4 regions of the Streptomyces sp. NPDC046197 genome follow, and region 2 is predicted to be linked to each of the others. Evidence: riboswitches for the same ligand, from Rfam matches in the RefSeq annotation. Region 2 holds a riboswitch; each other region holds the start of a gene.
The links. Region 2 has a riboswitch for cyclic di-AMP ahead of AB0A61_RS12790 (transglycosylase family protein). Riboswitches for the same ligand answer to the same signal wherever they lie in the genome.
Positions count from the first base shown of each region.

Region 1 (5,064 bases), on a different contig from region 2:
GCGGCCCGCACCTGGGGCGGTGGCGCCACCGGCTCCCGCCTGGTCACCGGCAGCACCGAGCTGCACCGCGAACTGGAAGACGAACTGGCCGACTTCTGCGGCTTCGAGGCGGCACTGGTCTTCTCCTCCGGATACGCGGCCAATCTCGCCGCCGTCACCGCGCTCGCCCCGCACGGCTCCCTCATCGTCTCGGACGCGGGCAACCACGCCTCGCTGATCGACGGCTGCCGGCTGGCCCGCGGCACCACGCAGGTCGTCGCCCACGCCGATCCCGAGGCCGTGCGCAAGGCCCTGGACACCCACGACGGACCGGCCGTCGTGGTGTCCGACACGGTCTTCTCGGTCGACGGCGACGCCGCCCCGCTGGCCGCGTTCGCGGCGGCCTGCCGGGACCACGGCGCGGGGCTGGTCGTGGACGACGCCCATGGTCTGGGTGTCCTCGGTGACGGCGGCTGCGGCGCGCCGCAGGCGGCGGGGCTGGCGGGGGCCGGCGACGTCGTGGTGACGGCCACGCTGTCGAAGTCGCTCGGCAGCCAGGGCGGCGCCGTGCTCGGGCCGGCACCGGTGATCGACCACCTGGTCAACGCGGCCCGGACCTTCATCTTCGACACGGGTCTCGCTCCCGCCGCGGCCGGCGCGGCCCTGGCGGCACTGCGGCTGCTGCGCCGTGAGCCGGAGCGGGCGGCCCGGGCGCGCGCGGTGGCGGCCGAGCTGCACGCACGCCTGACCGCCCTGGGGCTGGAGGCGGTACGTCCGGACGCCGCGGTGGTCTCCGTGCGCGCGCCGTCCCCCGATGGGGCCGTGCGCTGGGCGGCCGAATGCCGTGCGGCGGGCCTGGCCGTGGGCTGCTTCCGTCCTCCTTCCGTGCCCGACGGCATCTCACGGCTCAGGCTGACCGCTCGCGCGGACCTCTCCGGGGAGCAGATCGAACGCGCTGTACGTGTGATCGGCGAAACGCGACCATGAGTCGGCGTGACACGGCCGTGCCTCGCGCGATGCGTGTGTGATCAGTCGGGTCGGGGCGCCCGCGGGTGCGTCACCGGAGCGTGGTGAGGAATCCCGCCCAGCTCTCGGGGGAGAAGAGCAGCGCGGGGCCGGCCGGATCCTTGGAGTCGCGCACGGCGAGCAGCCCGGCCCGGGGACCGGAGCACGGCGAGGCCGTCTCGACGCAGTTGTTCGCTCCGGTGCTGTAGCTGCTGCGCAGCCAGCGCACACCGTGCAGATCGGTACTGGAAGGTACGTTCCGAGGCAGAGCAGACATGGTGCCTCCTTACGCGGTTACCCGTCGTCACCTATCCCGGCGATGAAATCCAACGAGTCCTCGGGTGAAAGGGCGTGGATCTGGAGGGTGTTGAAGGCCTCGGTGTAGGCCTCCAGGTCTTCTTTCCGTTCGAGGTAGAGGCTACTCGTCAACTGGTCGAGAACAACCACATCCAGATCAGAAGTGCTCGGAAATGACAAGATAACGAAAGGGCCGGTGAGTCCGATGTGCGCCCCCGCGGCGAACGGCAGGACCTGCAGCCGAACTTGGGGCAGGCGCGCCGCCTCCGTCAGCCGCGCCAGCTGCCGGTTCATGACCCCAGGGCCGCCGACCTCCCGGCGCAGCACCGCCTCGTCCAGGACCGCGCTCAGCTCCAGCGGGCGATCCGCCCGCAGCACGTCCTGGCGGGCCAGCCGCACCTCCACCAGCGCGTCCAGCCGGTCGTGGTCGAGCCCGTCCACGGCGGCCCGGGTCACCGCACGGGCGTACTCGGGTGTCTGCAGAAGTCCGGGCACGACCGAGGTCTCCAGCGTGCGCATCCCGCTCGCCTGGGACTCCAGACTGATGAAATCCCGGTAGGTGGGCGGCAGTACGCCGCGGTAGGCGTGCCACCAGTGGTGACGGCCGCCGTCGTCGGAGCCCGCCAGCACGGTGAGCAGGTCGCGCAGATGGGAGTCCTCGACCGCGTAGGCGTCCAGGAGTAAGCGCACATCGGCTGGTTTCACGCCGCTGGCGCCGGTCTCGATCCGGCTGACTTTCGACTGGTGCCAACCCACGAGCCGGGCCGCCTCACCACTGGTGAGACCCGCACCGGTGCGCAGCGCGCGCAGTTCGGAGCCGAGTTTCCGGCGGCGCACCGAGGTTCCGTGCTGCATGGGCTTACTCCCTACTCCTTCCGGGCCGCCCAAATACGCTCTGCCGTCGCAGAGTTCACCGCTTCGAGCGACAGATATATGCACATCTTGGTGGATCGCCACCCGTGACAGACGCGGTAATGGCAGTCTGACGACGAAGCACCAGTCCGGGACCGTACTCGAACCATCCGCTCCGTGTCGGACTGCGGTCCCGTGGGAAAGGGACGACGTCGCCATGGCAGACCATCTGGAAGCATCCGTCACTCTGCCGAGCGATCCGGCCTCGGTCGCCGCGGCCCGCGGCTACGTGGTGGGCACCCTGGCGGAGTGGGGCCTGTCGTCGGACACGGACGCCGCCGACACCATCCGGCTCATCGTCTCCGAACTCGCCACCAACGCCGTGCAGCACACCTTCGGGCAGTCACCCACCTTCACGGTGGATCTCGTGCTCGACCGTGACGAACAGCTGCACATCGGGGTCACGGACAGCCATCCGCGGTTCCCGAAACGACTGCCGGCCGCCGTCCAGCAGGACAACGGCCGGGGCATGGTGATCATCCGGTGGCTCACCGCCGAGTGCGGCGGCAGGATGACGGTGCGCCCCACCCGCGAGGGCGGCAAGACCGTCTGCATCGAACTTCCGTGGACGGTGCCGGCCCGGCCGGTCACGGCCGCGGGCCAGCAGGAACCGTAGGGCGCACGTCAGCCCGGAGCCGGGCCGCCCGGCCGCCCACGCATGCGCCGGCGGCGCGGTGGGCGCGTGGGCCGCCGCACGGCGCAGTACGGCAACCCGAGGGCGGTGGCGGCGCGTCAGGACGCCACCACCACCCCCAGGTGGTCAGCTGACCCGGCCGTACCAGACGCTCCTGGTCCAGATCTTCTGCAGCTTCACCACGTCCCCGGTCTTCGGAGCGTGCCAGATCCTGCCGCCACCCGCGTAGATGCCGACGTGGTAGACGTACGAGCCGGAGTGGAAGAACACCAGGTCCCCGGCCTGACGGCTGCTCGCCGAGATGTGACGGGTCTTGTTGTACTGACCGGCCGCCGTACGGGGCAGGGTCTTGCCCGCCTTCTTGAACGAGTACAGCGTGAGCCCGGAGCAGTCGAAACGCCGCGGGCCCGCCGCCCCCCACTGGTAGGGGGAACCCTTCTTGGACGCCGCGATCTGGAGCGCCCTCGTCGCCAGCGTGGCGGCCGAGGCGTCGGACGCGGCGCCCGGGACCACGATCGAGCCACCCACGGCGGCGATGGTCAGGGCCGAGGCCGTACCGGCCCGGGCCATCAGCGACGGGACACGATTGAGCGCAGTCATGCGCAACCCTTCGTCAGCCGCCTGTGAAGGATGACCTGTCGGATTCGGGCTGGCGAAGTTGCCCGGCCGCGTTGCCGCGGCTTCACCCCAAGGGCTGCTCGGCCCGGTCATGGCGTGACCGTTCCGGCGACCCGTCGTGCTTGGGTCCTCCACTCCTGCCGATCCACTCCTGTCGACCGGTCATCCGGGCGGCGGCAGGACTCGGCGTCCGCCCGGACCGCCCCGCCGCTGTGGCGGGGGCTTGTCGTCAGACACGGATCTTCACCTACGCATGTCCGAAAAACCCAACGGAACCGGGGGTTTGTGTTGTTACTCACCACTCACCCGTTCGGGTGGACACCCGCGCCCTCGAACGGCCGTCGCGTCTCCCGACGAGCCCCGGACCAGCGCCGGAACAGCTCATTCCGCCATTTGGCCACGCGCGTTGCGCAACTGGAGCACCCCCGAAAAAGGGTCTGCGTCTACGCCGAAAGGCCGTACGTCATTTGGTCCGTTTCGACGCCGCAGCGGACGCCCTGTCAGCGCCGGGGACGGGGACGCCCGGACGATGCGTCAACTGCCGCCGTCGGGGGGCAATGTGACGCGGCGCGTGCGCCGCTCGCCGTCGAGCACGCGCAGCGCGCGCGCCAGCGTCGCGGCGTGCAGTTCGTTCTCTCCGCGCTGGTGCATCAGCGCGAGCGCCGCGCGCAGCTCGGCCGCCTTGCCGACGAGTGCCTGAGCGGCCCTCAGGCCCCGGTAGGTGTCCTCGTGCCGGGCCGGGTTGATGCGTCCCAGCAGGTCCACCACCTCCAGGTAACGGTCGATCAAGTCGGCCTCGGCGCGGGTCAGCGCCGGCAGCGGCGGCAGTTCCGGAGGCAGCATCGGCGCCTCACCTCGGGTCCGAAGTGGTGCCGGGCGTCCTGCGGCTGGAGACGATCCGGTCCACCAGCCCGTACTCCAGAGCGCCCCGCGCGTCCAGGATGGTCTCCCGCTCCAGGTCGGCCCGCACCTGGTCCCGGGGCCGGCCGGTGTGCCGTACGAGCATCTCCTCCAGGCGGGCCCGCACGCGCACCAGCTCCTCCGCCCTGATGACGAGGTCGGACGCCCGTCCCTCCACGGTCTCGGACAGCGCGGGCTGGTCGAGCAGCACGCGGGCGCCCGGCAGCGCGAACCGCTTGCCCGGCGTACCCGCGGCGAGCAGCACCGCCGCGGAGGCGGCCGCCTGCCCCAGGCAGACCGTCTCCACGTCGCAGCCGACGAACCGCATCGTGTCGTAGATCGCCGCCGTCGCGCTGAAGGAGCCGCCCGGGGAGTTGATGTACAGCGAGATGGTGCGGTCGGGGTCCCGGTGCTCCAGGTGCAGGAACTGCGCCATCACATCGTTCGCCGAGGTGTCGTCGATCCGGGTGCCGAGAAGGACGATCCGCTCCTCCAGCAGCTTCGCGTACGGATCCAGCGTCCGGAAACCGGCGCTCGTGCGCTCGGTGAACTCGGGCAGGACATGGCGGGCGGACGGTCGGGTCATGGCACACCCCTCTGTGCGGCAGGGCCGTCTCCGGCGGACTGACCTTCTGTAAAAAATGTACAGGATGTACGCACCGCTCGGGATGTCGGACCGGCGGCTGTCGGAAATGTCCGGGTCGTGCGCGGCGCACTCC
Region 1 covers NZ_JBEYZY010000004.1:116,642-121,705, forward strand. The annotation lists gene AB0A61_RS07590 (8-amino-7-oxononanoate synthase) at 1-966, shown strand, start outside; gene AB0A61_RS07595 (DUF397 domain-containing protein) at 1,037-1,261, opposite strand; gene AB0A61_RS07600 (helix-turn-helix transcriptional regulator) at 1,279-2,136, opposite strand; gene AB0A61_RS07605 (ATP-binding protein) at 2,351-2,809, shown strand; gene AB0A61_RS07610 (C40 family peptidase) at 2,954-3,427, opposite strand; cyclic di-AMP (ydaO/yuaA leader) riboswitch at 3,431-3,644, opposite strand; gene AB0A61_RS07615 (hypothetical protein) at 3,980-4,288, opposite strand; gene AB0A61_RS07620 (ATP-dependent Clp protease proteolytic subunit) at 4,296-4,931, opposite strand.
Region 1: another riboswitch for cyclic di-AMP. It lies ahead of AB0A61_RS07610 (C40 family peptidase); the one in region 2 lies ahead of AB0A61_RS12790 (transglycosylase family protein).

Region 2 (5,064 bases):
CGTGCCGTCGGGCAGCCGCGGGGCCGTCTCGACGACGTCCGGCTGCCCGCAGGGGCACCGGTGCGCGATCGCGCGCAGTCCGCGCGGCGGCCGCCCGAGCTGCTGCCTGAAGGCCTCGACGTCCGCGTCGGTGGGCTCGGTGCGCGGGGTGGGCGGCGGAGGGGTTTCCATGCCTGTCTTTCTGTTCGTTCACTGGTCGGCGGCGTCGGACCTGTCGACCCCGTCCCAGACGTTCACGTACCAGGGGCGGCGGGCGGTCGCCAGGTCGGCGCGCGACTGCTTGGCCGCGCCCGGGTCGGTCACGACGTAACCGGTCTCCCCGGGCATGACGTAGTGCAGCCGCTGCCGGATCTGCTGCTCCGCGTACGCGTCGTCCTGCCAGCGTGCCTTGATGTCGCGCAGTTGTTCCACCCGCTCCTGCGCCTGCTGCTTCTGCCGGCGCAGGTCGGCGATCTCGGCCCGCTGGGAGACGTACTGGCGCATCGGGTACGCCAGGGCGACCACCAGGGAGCACACGACGAGCGCGAGCAGGGCCGCGCGGCCGGTCAGCCGGGAGCGGCGGGCCTGGCGCCGGGTCTGGGAGCGGTAGACGCGGGCCGCGGTCTGCTCGCCGAGCAGCCTGAGCCTGGTCGCGGTGGAGAACCGGTCCCGGTCCTTCACAGCCATCGTCCCCGCCTCCCGTGGGTCACCCTCGTACGTGCTGCACACGTGCGTACGTCCCCGGACACGGTACGGGACCGAGTACGGGGACGTACGTACGACTGGCTGAGCCTTACCCTTTGTTGCTCAGCCCCGGCTGCACTTACTGGTTCGCGGAGCGGAACCGCGGGAAGGCGCTGCGGCCGGCGTACACCGCGGCGTCGTCGAGGATCTCCTCGATGCGCAGCAGCTGGTTGTACTTGGCGACGCGCTCGGAGCGGGCCGGGGCGCCGGTCTTGATCTGGCCGCAGTTGGTGGCGACGGCCAGGTCGGCGATGGTGACGTCCTCGGTCTCGCCGGAACGGTGGGACATCATGCACTTGAAGCCGTTGCGCTGGGCCAGCTCGACGGCGTCCAGGGTCTCGGTCAGCGAGCCGATCTGGTTGACCTTCACCAGCAGCGCGTTGGCGGTGCCCTCCTCGATGCCGCGGGCCAGGCGCTCGGGGTTGGTGACGAACAGGTCGTCGCCCACCAGCTGGACCTTGTCGCCGAGCCGGTCGGTGATGACCTTCCAGCCGGCCCAGTCGTCCTCGAACAGCGGGTCCTCGATGGAGACGAGCGGGTAGGCCTCCACGAGCTCCTCGTAGTACTCCGTCATCTCGGCGGCGGAGCGCTCCTTGCCCTCGAAGAGGTACGTGCCGTCCTTGTAGAACTCGGAGGCGGCGACGTCGAGGGCGAGGGCGATCTGCTCGCCGGGGACGTACCCGGCCTGCTTGACGGCCTCGAGGATGAGGTCGAGGGCCTCGCGGTTGGAGCCCAGGTTCGGGGCGAAGCCGCCCTCGTCGCCCAGGCCGGTGGACAGGCCCTTGCTCTTCAGGACCTTCTTCAGCGTGTGGTAGACCTCGGTGCCCCAGCGCAGCGCCTCGGAGAAGGACTCCGCGCCGATCGGGGCGATCATGAACTCCTGGATGTCCACGTTGGAGTCGGCGTGCGAGCCGCCGTTCAGGATGTTCATCATCGGCACCGGCAGCAGGTGCGCGTTCGGACCGCCCAGGTAGCGGAAGAGGGGGAGGTCGCTGGCCTCGGAGGCGGCGTGGGCCACGGCGAGGGAGACGCCCAGGATGGCGTTGGCGCCGAGGGAGGCCTTGTTGTCGGTGGCGTCCAGGTCGAACATGGCCTGGTCGATCAGGCGCTGCTCGGTGGCGTCGTAACCGACCAGCTCCGGGCCGATCTGCTCGATGACGGCGAGGACGGCCTTCTCGACGCCCTTGCCCTGGTAGCGGTTGGGGTCACCGTCGCGCAGCTCGATGGCCTCGAAGGCGCCGGTGGAGGCGCCGGACGGGACGGCGGCACGACCCGTGCTGCCGTCGTCGAGGCCGACCTCGACCTCGACCGTGGGGTTGCCTCGGGAGTCCAGGATTTCCCGGGCTACGACGACGTCGATGGACGGCACGAGCATCTCCTTCTTGGATGTGACGCTGAATGTGCGGGGCTGGTGTGCCTTGCGACTAGAGCCTAACCGCCCCGGGCCCGCCGGCGGCCGACCGACCGCCTTGTGGACAGGGTGACCGTACACATTGTTCATGCGCGGAACAAAGAGGGAGGGGGACGCGGGAACGGGGGCGGGAACGAGAAGAACCCGCCCCGGTGCGTACGGGGGAATACGCACCGGGGCGGGGAGCCCGTGGGGACGGGGGCAACCCGTACCGGCCTCCGCGGTGGAGGCCGGTACACGAGGAGCCTGCGGCTCGGTTACCGGCCGACTGTCACTTCAGGTGCAGCTGCTGGCCCGGGTAGATGAGGTTGGCGTCCTCGACGATGTCCTTGTTCAGCTGGAACAGCTTCTGCCAGCCGCCCTGGACGTGGTGCTTGGCCGCGATGGAGCTGAGCGTGTCGCCGGCGACCACCTTGTACTCGCCGTCACCCTTCTTGACCTTCTTGCCGGTCGGGGTGGTGACGGTCTTCTTGGCGGCCGGACGCTCGGCGGAGCGGTTGGCGGCCTGCTGCTCGGTCGAGCGGGTGGTGGTGGCGCTCTTGGTGGAGTTGCCGGAGCTGCCGGAGGCCGAGCCGCCGTTGTAGGCGGCGCCGGTGAGGCCCGTGCCGCAGACCGGCCAGGCGCCCTTGCCCTGGCCCGCGAGCACCTTCTCGGCGACGGTTATCTGCTGACCCTTGGTGGCCAGGTCGGCGCGCGAGGCGTAGGCGGTGCCGCCGTACGCGGCCCAGGTGGAGTTGGTGAACTGCAGGCCACCGTAGAAGCCGTTGCCGGTGTTGATGGACCAGTTGCCGCCGGACTCGCACTGGGCGACCGCGTCCCACTGGGAGGCGGTGGCGGCGGAGGCCTCGCCGGCCGCCATCAGCGGGGCGGCGACGGCGGCGGAGGCGACACCGGCGAGCGCGAGGGTGCGGGTGGACCGCTGAAGGACGGTCGGACGACGGTGCTTGCCCTTGCCGGAAAACAGCATGAAGGATCCCCTCACCGACGCCTGCGAGGTGAGCTGTCGGGTTCGGGCCGGTTGAGTTGCCCGGCCGTGCCCTCGTGAGGCACGGCTTCACCCCCAGCCGCTCCGGTCAACTGCCCGGCGCGGCACTTACCTTGGGTCCCCCGCTCCTGCCTACGGCGCTTGACGCGACGACTGTTCCCGGGCAACCGCTGGCAGGACTCGGCGTTGCGGCGGCCGGGGCTCGTGGTGACGAGCGATCACGACCGTAGCCACGCAATCCACCGAATTTCAAAGACGATCAGGGCTTCTGAGACTCATCCCACACTTTCACCGAACCGGACATTCTGCGCGAAGTGGGGCGTGAACTCCCGCTACTTCTGGGCCGTTTCGGCACCTATGGCAAGGGTCTGACCGGCAACGATGTGGTTGGGATCGGCACCGACGGCGTCCCGGTTCGCGGCGTAGAGGGCGCGCCATCCACCCTGGAGCCCAAGGGAGTCGGCGATGGAGGCGAGCGAGTCACCGGAGCGGACCGTGTACGAACCCTCCATCGCGGCGCGCGCGTCGTCGCGCGAGGCGTGCCGGCCGGAGGAGGTGTCGGTCCGGCTGCCGGCCAGGTCCTCTGCGGCAGTGCCGCCGCGGTGACGGCCGGAGCCGAGCGCGCCGGTGTCGACGAGGGCCGAAGAGCCGCCGTTCTGCCCGGGGTTGTCCGACTCGCCGGAGTTGGGGTCCGTGGTCGCCGAACCGCCGGACGACGAGGAACCCTCCGCGGTGGGGTCGGTGGACTTGCCGGGTTTGGCGGTGTTGTCCCCCTTGGTGGATGGAGAGGGGGATGAGGCGTGCTTTGTACCGGACTCATCCGACGATCCGGATGGATCGGGTGTTCCCGTCGGATAGCCGGACGGATCGGACGAGTTTGATGAGTTGGACGGGTCGGACGAGTTGGACGGTCCCGAAGATCCGGCGGATCCGGCGGATCCGCCGGAGCCCGCCGACGAGTTGGACAGACCGGAGTCCACCGATCCGGAGATACCGGACGAGCTGGACGAGTCAGACGAGTGGGACGAGCCGGACCCCGAGGAGGAGCCGTTGCCGACACCGGTGTCGACGTCCACCGAACCGGAGTTCCTGGTGAGGCCGGAGAGCAGTCCGCAGGTGGGCCAGGCGCCCGGCCCCCGGTCGGCGAGAATCTTCTCGGCGACGGCTATCTGCTGCGACCGGCTGGCCTGGTCGGCGCTCTGGGCGTAGGCGAGGCCGCCGTACTTCTCCCAGTCGTCCTGGGTCAACTGCAGGCCGCCGTAGTAGCCGTTGCCGTGGTCGGCGCTCCAGGAGCCGCCGCTCTCGCACTCCGCCACCTTGTCCCATGTGGTGCCGTCGGCCGCGCTCGCGCCGGTCGCGCCGAGCAGCGGAATGGCGATGGCGGATCCGGTCACCCCCGCGGCGACGAGGAGGGCGGGGGCCTGACGGGGGCGACGGTGACGACCGTTCCCGGAAAGCATGCGGAAACCTTTCACGCGACAGCAGTGACCGGCGCGGCGGGTACTGCCGGGCGCCGCGCTGATGCGTGAACGTATCGGCTGACGATCACTTGTCACAAGTTAATGCCGCGCAGATCACGTGAAGATCACATAGTTGAGCGCGTGTCACTTTTGCGCTCGCCGACGCGGAGGTGCGGGGCCGCTTTCACGGCGAACCGGATGTATCGGATGTACCGGGCGGGGTGAACCGGACGGGCAGCGTGCGCAGTCCACGCATGATGAGCCCGCCGCGCCAGCGCAGGTCCGCCGGGTCCGCGTCGAGCCGGAGGTCCGGCAGCCGGGTGAGGAGGGTGGCGAGCGCGGTCTGGCCCTCCAGGCGGGCGAGTGGGGCGCCCAGGCAGTAGTGGATGCCGTGGCCGTAGCCGAGGTGCTGGTTGTCGCGCCGGCCGAGGTCGAGGACGTCCGGGTCGGCGAACCGCTCCGGGTCCCGGTCGGCGGCGGCGAGC
Region 2 covers NZ_JBEYZY010000007.1:189,292-194,355, reverse strand. The annotation lists gene AB0A61_RS12805 (DUF501 domain-containing protein) at 1-171, opposite strand, end outside; gene AB0A61_RS12800 (septum formation initiator family protein) at 190-666, opposite strand; gene eno (phosphopyruvate hydratase) at 803-2,092, opposite strand; gene AB0A61_RS12790 (transglycosylase family protein) at 2,406-3,101, opposite strand; cyclic di-AMP (ydaO/yuaA leader) riboswitch at 3,105-3,269, opposite strand; gene AB0A61_RS12785 (transglycosylase family protein) at 3,452-4,579, opposite strand; gene AB0A61_RS12780 (cytochrome P450) at 4,764-5,064, opposite strand, start outside.

Region 3 (5,064 bases), on a different contig from region 2:
GGATGGAGGTCCGGGAGCCGGACATCGTCGTACGCGATGTCGGCAACCGGTGGGGGACCTACCGGCCGGGTGACGGCGCTCGCGGGACCATGGCGCTGCACTGGGCCCTGTTCCAGCTGCCCGCTCACCTGGTCGACTACGTCATCGCCCACGAACTCGCTCACATCAGGGTCCCGGGGCACGGAGCTGACTACTGGTCTCTGCTTCGACAGGCCATCCCCGAGTGCGAGGAGCGCAAGCAGGAGCTGGATGACCTCGGTCGTCGGCTGTGGCTCGGAGATCTTCGAAAAGAGTCCTGACGCCTCCGATTACAAGAGGGGGCCTCACACCACCCGCGTAGCCCCCGCGAACGGCATCTCGTCGATCGGGGCCAGACGGACCGGGGCCGAGGGGTTGGGGGCGTGGATCATCAGGCCGTTGCCGACGTAGAGGCCGACGTGGCTGATCCCGGAGTAGAAGAACACCAGGTCGCCGGGGAGCAGTTCGGAGCGCGCGACGCGGCGGCCTGCGTCGATCTGGGCGTAGGTGGTCCGCGGGAGCGAGATGCCCACGGACCGGTACGCCGCCTGGACCAGGCCCGAGCAGTCGAAGGCGTCGGGGCCCGTGGCGCCCCAGACGTACGGGCTGCCGAGCTTCTGGTAGGCGTAGGCGACGGCCGCCGCCGCACGCGAGGTGGGGGCCGCGACCGATCCCGGGGTGGCGAGCGCCCCCCTCGCACCGGCGCCGGAACGGGAGACGCGCCCGGTGTCCCCGCCCTGGCCGAGCGCCGCCCGCTGCTCGGGCGACAGCCGGGACAGCAGGCGCCGGGCCTCGCCCAGCTTGCCGTTGATCGTCGTCTGCTGCCGCCTCAGTTCGGCCTGCCGCGACCGCAGCGAGGACAGCTCGACACGGGCGGCCCCGCGCAACTGCTCGATCTCCCGCAGCTGCTGCCGTACGCGCGCCAGGGCCGCCGTCTGCCGGGCACCCGCCCGCTCGGCGAACTCGGCGCCCTCCAGGTAGTGCTGGGGATCGCCGGAAAGCACCAGGTGCACCGTGGGGTCGATGCCGCCGTCCCGGTACTGCGCCCTGGCGATCGAACCGAGCGCATCCCGTGCCGAGTTCAGCCTCTCCTGCTCGCGCGCCGCCTCGTCCCGCAGCGTGTTCAGCCGTTTCCCGGCCGCGTCCGCCTTCTCCTTGGCGCCGTTGTACTTCTCGGTGGCGACCTCCGCCTCCTGGTACAGCTTGTCCACCTCGGCCCTGACCTGCTCCGGCGTCGGCTGCGGCCCGGCGTGTCCGGTGCCGTCGAAGCCCGTCGCGGTCGCCGCGCCCGCCAGGGCGATGGTGGCGGCGGTACGGGCGGTGCCCCCGCCGAGCGAGCGCTGTCGGGGCTTGCGATGCGCTGCCACGTGGACCGTCACGTCCCTTCTACGACCGCGACGTCCCCCGGGTTGGACCGTGGGGCGGCTGTCACGTCCGGCGGCGGCTCGCACAGGGGGAGCAGGCCGCCGCCGGACCTTCTCGGCGGTGGTGTCCGACTGCCGCCCTGGCCCGGGCGGCGATGGGGAGCCGGTCACCTGGGGGAGGACGCTAAACCTGTCCGTGTCCGCCCGGTAACGCCAAGTACGGAACTGGCGACAGCCGTGCGGCGGGTGACCGCATGTGACCGTGATCCCGGCGGGAGGGCGTCGGCTTCACGCGGAGCGATGACCGATGCGGCGGTTCGGGACGGGGCGGGGACGGCGGAGTGCTATGGGGGCGCCTTGGGGGCGCATCCACACACCCAGCGGTGCCGGCCGTGCGGCGGCCCGGTGTCCGGGGGCGGGAGGGCCTCTGGCTAGGCTCCCGCCTCATGGACGTACTCATCCATCTCTTCGTCGCCCTGCACATCATCGGCATCGCCGCGCTGCTCGGCGGTTTCCTCACCCAGATGAAGGCGATGGGCCGGGGTACGGCCCGGTTCGTGCCCGGGATGCTGCACGGTGCGCTGACCATGCTGGTCACCGGCGCCGTCCTGGTCGGGCTCAACCAGGCCGAGGGCCACCACGTCAACACCGTCAAGATCGGCGTGAAGCTGGCGCTGCTGGTCGTGATCCTCGGCCTGGTCTACGTCAAGCGGGACGAGGAAACGGTGGACAAGCGGCTGTTCGGCCTGGTGGGCCTGCTGACCATGGTGAACATCTTCATCGCCGTGCTGTGGACGTGAGACGGCCCCCGTGCCGCGCGTCGGCAGCAGGGGGGCCGGTGCCGCCCGTGCGTCAGGCCGGGCGCACCACGCTGTGGATCGCCGACTCGCCGCCGTAGTAGATCGACTCCTCGCGGACGTAGGCGCCGGGCTTCGGGGCGTGGATCATCATGCCGTTGCCGATGTAGAGGCCGACGTGGCTGATGTCGTCGTAGAAGAAGACCAGGTCGCCGGGCCGCGCCTCGGAGAGCGGGACCGTCGTCCCCGCGTTGACCTGGTCGTACGTCGTGCGCGGCAGGCTGACGCCGGCGGCTCTCCACGCGGCCTGGGTGAGGCCGGAGCAGTCGTACGAGCCGGGGCCGGTCGCGCCCCAGACGTACGGCTTGCCGATCTGGGCGCGGGCGAAGGCGAGGGCCTTGTCGGCCTTGCTGGTGTAGGAGGAGCCGGACGACGAGGAACCCGTTGAGGATCCCGAGCTCCCGGCAGGCCCGGCGGACCCGGAGGTCCCCGTGGCGGGGGCCGAGGTGCTGTTCTGTCGCTGGGCGGCCTGCTCCTGCGCCTGCTGCTTCGCCAGTTCCGCGGCTCTGCGGGCGGCCTGCTCCCGCTTCTGCTCCTCGATCGCGGCGAGCCGCGCCTTCTCCTCGGTGTTCAGCTTGGACAGCAGTTCGCGCGCGTCGGCCAGCTTCTTCTGGACGGTGGCCTTGGCCGTCTTGATGTCGCCCTGCGACTCGGACAGCGTTTCGAGGCTCTGGGTGGCCTCCCGGCGCTTCTTCATGGTCGCGGACTGCTGGGTGACGTAGTCGTCGACCATGCCCTTCTGACGCGCGGTGAGCCGGCTCATCAGCTGGGCCTGGTCGAAGTATCCCTCCGGAGTGTCCGCCAGCAGGAAGGTGGCGGTGTCCGGTGCGGCGGCTCCGGTGCGGTACTGGGCCGCGGCGAAGGAGCCCAGCTTCTCGCGCGCCTTGTTGAGCATGTCCGTGCGCCTGGCGACGTCGTCGAGGAGAGCGGCCACGCGCTTGCGCTGCTTGGCGGTGTTCTCCTTGGCCGCGTCGTACTTCTCGGTCGCCGACTCCGCCTGGCGGTACAGGTCGTCGACCTTCTTCTCGACCTCTTCGATGCTCGGCCTGCCGCCGGAGGGGGCGGCGTTGGCCGTCTGGGAGAGCAGGGCCACGGAGGTGATGGCGGCCGTGGCCAGCGCGGGGGTGCGCAGGCCTGCCGAGACCGTAACGGCGGGGCGCGTCTTGCGGTGCGACGCCAAGGGGGACGACTCCTTCCACGGTCCGCCTACCGGGTTAGCTGTCGGGTTCGGGCGGGTGGTTCGGAAGGGTTGCCCTACGGTCCTCGCGGGAGGGTCGGACCGATTCACCCCGGGGGTTCTGGGTGGGTCCCCGGCTCCGGCTCGCGTGTCGGCGATGCCGGACTCGGCGGAGGCCGCGCGGCCCGGCGACGGTTCGCCGGAAGGGGGTCGTGCGGCCCGACGGCACGGTAGCCAACTCGTGTGGCTGATGTGAAGGTTGATGTGCGATATGCCCGATACATTTTCGTAACCTCATTTGAAAATCACATCGACGTGACCACGCGGCTCCACAGCGTGAAGACACTGACCGGTCGCTGGGACGGGAAAGTTCCCGGCCCGGGGAGCGGGGACCGCTCGGCTTCCCGGCCCGGGGAGCGGGGACCGCTCGGCTTCCCGGGCCGTGGAGCGAGGACCGCCCGGCTCGGAAGGTTCGCGGAGTTTTCAGGGCGGCCACGGGTTGTCGGTGGGGCGCCCTAGACTCGTAGAGCGATGAGCAGCCTCTTTGACGACAGCTTCCTGGCGGACCTCCAGGCCTCCCACGGCCGCGAGGAAGAACCCGCACCGCCGCCCGAGGACGATCACGCTCCGGAGCCGGTTCCGGACGATCTGTTCGGCGGGAAGTTCGACCTGCCGCCGGACCGGGACGCGTACTACCGCGACGGCGCCCCGCGCCCGGCCGTGGACCCCGCCGTGCTCCTGGAGGGTCTCAACGAGAACCAGCGCGCCGCGGTCGTCCACTCCGGTTCGCCGCTGCTCATCGTGGCCGGCGCGGGCTCCGGCAAGACCCGCGTGCTCACCCACCGCATCGCCCACCTGCTCGGCGAGCGGGGCGTCCACCCCGGCCAGATCCTCGCGATCACCTTCACCAACAAGGCCGCGGGCGAGATGAAGGAACGCGTCGAGCAGCTCGTCGGCCCGCGCGCGAACGCCATGTGGGTGATGACCTTCCACAGCGCGTGCGTGCGCATCCTGCGCCGGGAGAGCAAGAAGCTCGGCTTCACCTCCTCCTTCTCGATCTACGACGCCGCCGACTCCAAGCGCCTGATGGCCCTGGTCTGCCGCGACCTGGACCTCGACCCCAAGCGCTATCCGCCGAAGTCGTTCAGCGCCAAGATCTCCAACCTGAAGAACGAGCTGATCGACGAGGAGGACTTCGCCGCCCAGGCCACCGACGGCTTCGAGAAGACCCTCGCCCAGGCCTACGCCCTCTACCAGTCGCGGCTGCGCGAGGCGAACGCCCTCGACTTCGACGACCTGATCATGACGACGGTCAACCTGCTGCGCGCCTTCCCCGATGTCGCCGAGCACTACCGCCGCCGCTTCCGCCACGTCCTCGTCGACGAGTACCAGGACACCAACCACGCGCAGTACGCCCTGGTACGGGAGCTCGTCGGCACCCTTGAGCACCCCGTGGACGTGCCGCCCGGCGAGGACGACCTCCGGCCTGCCGAGCTGTGCGTGGTCGGCGACGCCGACCAGTCCATCTACGCCTTCCGCGGTGCGACCATCCGCAACATCCTCCAGTTCGAGGAGGACTACCCGGACGCGACGACGATCCTGCTGGAGCAGAACTACCGCTCCACCCAGACGATCCTCTCCGCCGCCA
Region 3 covers NZ_JBEYZY010000002.1:339,888-344,951, forward strand. The annotation lists gene AB0A61_RS04290 (SprT family zinc-dependent metalloprotease) at 1-299, shown strand, start outside; gene AB0A61_RS04295 (NlpC/P60 family protein) at 324-1,385, opposite strand; gene AB0A61_RS04300 (hypothetical protein) at 1,829-2,182, shown strand; gene AB0A61_RS04305 (NlpC/P60 family protein) at 2,235-3,419, opposite strand; cyclic di-AMP (ydaO/yuaA leader) riboswitch at 3,427-3,583, opposite strand; gene pcrA (DNA helicase PcrA) at 3,948-5,064, shown strand, end outside.
Region 3: another riboswitch for cyclic di-AMP. It lies ahead of AB0A61_RS04305 (NlpC/P60 family protein); the one in region 2 lies ahead of AB0A61_RS12790 (transglycosylase family protein).

Region 4 (5,064 bases), on a different contig from region 2:
GTGAACTCGGCCGAACGGCGGGCCGCCAGGACCGCCGCCGGGAAGCCGGAGTACCCCCTGAAGGTGACGGTGAGCGTCTCCGGCGAGCTGGACCCGGACGCGCAGTTCTGGCACACCGGCGGCGAGAAGGTCGTCTACACGACCGACCGGGGCGCGGACCGGCTGCGCCGCTCGGGCATCGCGGCCGACGTCGTGCCGCTCGGACCCGAGGTCGACTGGCGGCTGCTGCTGGAACACCTGCACGACGAGCGGGGGGTGCACCGGCTCATGGTCGAGGGCGGCGGCACCATCCACACCCAACTGCTCCAGCAGGAGCTCGCGGACGAACTGCACCTGGTTCTCGCCCCGCTGTTCGTGGGGGACCCGAAGGCGCCGCGGCTGTTCGGGCCGGGCGCCTACCAGGGCGCGCGGCTGCGGCTGGTGGAGACCCGGGCCATCGGCGACGTCGTCCTCATGCGCTACGAACCGACGGCCCCCGGGACCGGACACCTCGCCCGGCCGGCGGACCGGCACTGGCTGCGGCTGGCGTGCGAGCTGGCGGCGCAGTGCCCGCCCTCGGGCACCGCGTTCAGCGTGGGGGCGGTGGTGGTGGCCGCCGACGGGACGGAGCTCGCGCGGGGGTACTCGCGGGAGGCCGGGGACCAGGTCGTGCACGCGGAGGAGGCGGCGCTCGCGAAGGTGGACCCGGCGGATCCGCGGCTGGCCGGTGCCACGGTGTACAGCAGCCTGGAGCCGTGCGCGCGGCGGGCCTCCCGGCCCCGCCCCTGCGCCCGGTTGATCCTCGACGCGGGGGTGCGCCGGGTGGTGACGGCCTGGCGGGAACCGGACACGTTCGTCGAGGGCGCCGACGGGACCGGCGTACTTCAGGCCGCAGGCGCGGAGGTCGTCGTGCTCCCGGAGTTCGAGGAGCAGGCCAAGGCGCCGAACCGCCATCTGCTCGGCTGAGCGGATCCGCCCCGCCGAGCGAGAGCAGACCGCACGGGGACCGCCCGCCGACCGCCCGCCGACTGAAAACCGCTGATGAAGCGAGGTGGACGTAAATGCGTGCGCATCCTGTCCGGCGGATGGCGTACACTGGTTTCACCGACGCGGGGTGGAGCAGCTCGGTAGCTCGCTGGGCTCATAACCCAGAGGTCGCAGGTTCAAATCCTGTCCCCGCTACTGAAACTCAGGGCCGGAATCCAATCAACGGATTCCGGCCCTGAGTCTTTCCCCGGGTGTTTCCCCGAGTGCAGTCCCAGCGCTCCACGGCGTCCGCCCGCGGCTTGCCACGTGTTCCTCATCACACCGTGTCCTCCGGTCGGCCCACACCGGCTCGCCCGCCGCACCCGGTCCGGGAAACCTGGACGGGCGGACGAGATCGACATGGACATGCGTGGCGGGAGACGAGTGGTGCGGCCTGGTGAGGTGGAGGACGAGGGGCCGTACGACCTCAAGTCCCTGGACGACGACCTCGATCGGCAGGGGCGTCCAGGCCGCGGTGACCGCCTCGGCTCCCCCGGCCGGGGCGGCGGTCGGCCGCCCGGCGATTCCGCGCCCCTGCCCGTGCCGGGGCCCGGTCCCGCCTCTCTCCCGCCGGGCGAGGGCGGCGAGCGGCGGCGCATCTCGGGCGCGCGCGCGTTCGTCCGGGTGCTTCCGCTGCTGCTGCTCGTCGCCGGCACCTGCCACGACTGCCTGACCCCGTCGACCTTCACCGCGGCCCCGCTCTTCACGGCCGCGCCCCTGGTCGCCGCCCCGCTGCTGTCCCGGCGGGTCACCCTGCTCACGGGTGTCGCGGCCGTCGCGGTCGTGCTCGGGCTGCGCCTCGGGCGGGGCGCCGTCCTCCGTGCCGAGTCGGTCACCGAGCTGGTCACCGTGGCGACGGTCGCGGTCCTCGCCGTGATCGTCAACATCCTCGTCCGCCGCAGCCAGGAGCGGCTGGCCTCCGCCCGCGAGATCGCCGAGGCGGCCCAGTACGCCGTGCTGCCCGAACCCGCTGACCGGATCGGGGGCCTGGAGATCGCGGCCCGCTACGAGGCGGCGCAGGCGGACGCGTTCATCGGCGGCGACCTGTACGCGGTGCAGGACAGCCCCTACGGCGTGCGGCTCGTCGTGGGCGACGTGCGCGGCAAGGGCATGGGGGCGGTGGCGGCCGTGGCCGTCGTCATCGGTGCCTTCCGCGAGTCCGCCGAGCAGGAGGCGACGCTGGAGGCGGTGGCGCAGCGGCTGGAGCGGGCGCTGGCCCGTGAAGGCACCCGCGGAAACGGGATCGACGCCATCGAGGGGTTCACCACCGCCGTGCTCGCCGAGATCCCGCACGACGCCAAGGTGGTGCGGATCGTCAACCGCGGCCATCCGCCGCCGCTGCTGCTGTACGCGGACGGCACCCTGCGCACGCTGCTGGCCGCCGACCCGGCGCTGCCGCTCGGCATGGGCGATCTGGGCGTCTGGCCCGACCGCGCCGAGGAGACCGACTTCCCCGCCGGAGCCACGCTCCTCTTCCACACCGACGGCCTGTCCGAGGCACGTGACGGACACGGCCGGTTCTACGACCCCGAACGGCAGCTCGCGGGCCGGACCTTCCGCGACCCGGACACCCTGCTCACCACCCTCGCGTCGGAGGTGCGCCGGCATTCCGGGGGCGGGATGACGGACGACATGGCGCTGCTCGCCGTCCGGCGGCCTTGACCATTGTCACGCGAGGTGAGCGACCGGTCCCGTTCCGCATAAAAACTGACGTACCGTCAGAAACGGTGGAACCGCTGAGGTCGGGTCAACTCGCCCGGCTTTCGTCACCCCTGGCCCGAACGTCCGGGGCGAGAAGGTTTAACGATCAAGACGAACGGCTTGGAATCAGGGGTCCGGGTCTATTAACGTTCGATAACGCAGCGCGGTCGTCCCAGCCGTCACAAGAGGCGGCTCCGTGCGCACGCGCCGAATCCCGTCAGGGAACCGGGGAACCACCACCGTGGGGTGAGTCGAGCGTCAACCGCCGTGGCGGCACGGCTGGTTTACGCGCGTAGGAGACCTTCCTGCTCCGAACCCGTCAGCTAACCCGGTAGGCGAGACGGAAGGAAAGGAGTACGCCCGCGTGGCGTCCAACCGGTCTGCCTCTCCAGCTCCGTTCGTGCCGACCCGGCGCACCGAGACCCTCGGTTACGGCACCTCCCACACCGACGAGGGCCCGTGGGAGGAGTGGAACCCCACCGCGGAGTCCATCCGTCCCGTACGCGGTCGGCACCGCGTCACCAAGCAGCGCGGCGGCGGGCTCGCCCGCAGTTCCACCGTCCTCGGCGTCGGCGTCATAGCCGCCGTCGGCGCGGGCGGCATGGCCAGCGCCAACACCGGCAAACCGCCGGTGTCCATCTCCCTGCCCGACCTGCCCTCCGTGGGCTCCCTGTTCGACGACTCCCCCCACGCTCCCAAGGGTTCCGCGACCGCGCTCAGCACCGCCGGCGTGACCTCCACCGGCAGCGCCGAGGGCGCCGTCGGCGCGGGCGAGGCGCTGCGCAACCGCATCATGGCGCAGGTCGACCAGCAGCAGACCCAGGTCGAGAGCAAGGCCGAGGCAGCCGCGGAGACCGCCGCCGCCAAGCAGGCCGAAGAGGCCGCCGCCCAGGCGAAGAAGGAGGCCGGGGCGAAGGCCGCGGCCGCCAAGCAGAAGGCGGAGGAGGAGGCCAAGCAGAAGGCCGAGGCCGCGCGCCTGGCCGAACTGGCCAAGCAGTACGTGCTGCCGACCTCCTCGTACACCATCACCGGGACCTTCGGGCAGCCCGGTTCCATGTGGTCCTCCGGCTACCACACCGGCCTCGACTTCGCCGCGCCCACGGGCACCCTGATCAAGGCGATCCACAGCGGCACCGTCACCCAGGCCGGCTGGGCCGGCGCCTACGGCTACCGCACGGTGCTCACCCTCGACGACGGCACCGAGCTGTGGTTCTGCCACCAGTCGTCGATCAACGTCACGGTCGGCCAGAAGGTGAGCACCGGCGAGGTCATCGGCCGGGTCGGCGCCACCGGCAACGTCACCGGGCCGCACGTGCACCTGGAGGTCCACCCCGGCGGTCAGGCCACCGCGATCGACCCGATGACGTGGCTGCGCGGCAAGGGCCTCAATCCCTGACATCCACCTCCCCTGTTCCCCGGCGGTTCTGGCGGCGTCCCCCCGACGTCAGGGCTGCCGGTCAGGTGTTTGCGCATCCTTTGCGGCCGGTGTGGAATGAGTCACTCCGTTCAGCGGGTTGATGCTGGACATGACTTCTCCACGCAAGCTGGGCTCGTCCGACCTCGAAGTCTTCCCGCTCGCGCTCGGCGGCAACGTCTTCGGCTGGACCGCGGACGAGGCGCAGTCCTTCGCCGTCCTGGACGCGTACGCGGCCGCCGGCGGCAACTTCGTCGACACCGCGGACTCCTACTCGGCCTGGATCGAGGGGAACGAGGGCGGCGAGTCCGAGACGCTCATCGGCAAATGGCTCAAGGCGCGCGGGAACCGCTCCGACGTCGTCGTCGCGACCAAGGTCAGCCAGCACCCGGCGTACCCGGGCCTGAGCGCCGCCAACATCAAGGCCGCGGCCGACGCCTCCCTCAGGCGCCTGGACACCGACTACATCGACCTCTACTACACCCACTTCGACAAGCCCGAAGTGCCGGTGGAGGAGATCATCGGCGCGCTGGACGAGCTGGTGAGGGCCGGCAAGGTCCGGCACATCGCCGCCTCCAACATCTCCGCCGAGCGGCTGCGGGCATCCCTGGACTTCTCCGAGCGCGAGGGTCTCGCCCGGTACGTGGCGCTCGAGCCGCACTACAACCTGGTCTCGCGGGACACCTACGAGGGCGAGCTGCAGCACCTCGCCGAGCGCGCGGGCCTGGCCGCCGTGCCGTACTTCGCCCTGGCCTCCGGCTTCCTGACCGGCAAGTACCGGCCGGGTGCGACGGTGGACAGCGCGCGGGCCGGGGGCGCCGCCAAGCACCTGCGGACCGAGCGGGGCCAGAAGGTCCTCGCGGCCCTCGACGAGGTCGCCCGGGCTCATGACGCCGAGGTCGCCACGGTGGCCCTGGCCTGGCTCGCCGCGCAGCCGACGGTGG
Region 4 covers NZ_JBEYZY010000027.1:76,494-81,557, forward strand. The annotation lists gene AB0A61_RS30380 (dihydrofolate reductase family protein) at 1-945, shown strand, start outside; tRNA gene AB0A61_RS30385 (tRNA-Met) at 1,088-1,161, shown strand; gene AB0A61_RS30390 (PP2C family protein-serine/threonine phosphatase) at 1,540-2,667, shown strand; cyclic di-AMP (ydaO/yuaA leader) riboswitch at 2,902-3,059, shown strand; gene AB0A61_RS30395 (M23 family metallopeptidase) at 3,071-4,102, shown strand; gene AB0A61_RS30400 (aldo/keto reductase) at 4,233-5,064, shown strand, end outside.
Region 4: another riboswitch for cyclic di-AMP. It lies ahead of AB0A61_RS30395 (M23 family metallopeptidase); the one in region 2 lies ahead of AB0A61_RS12790 (transglycosylase family protein).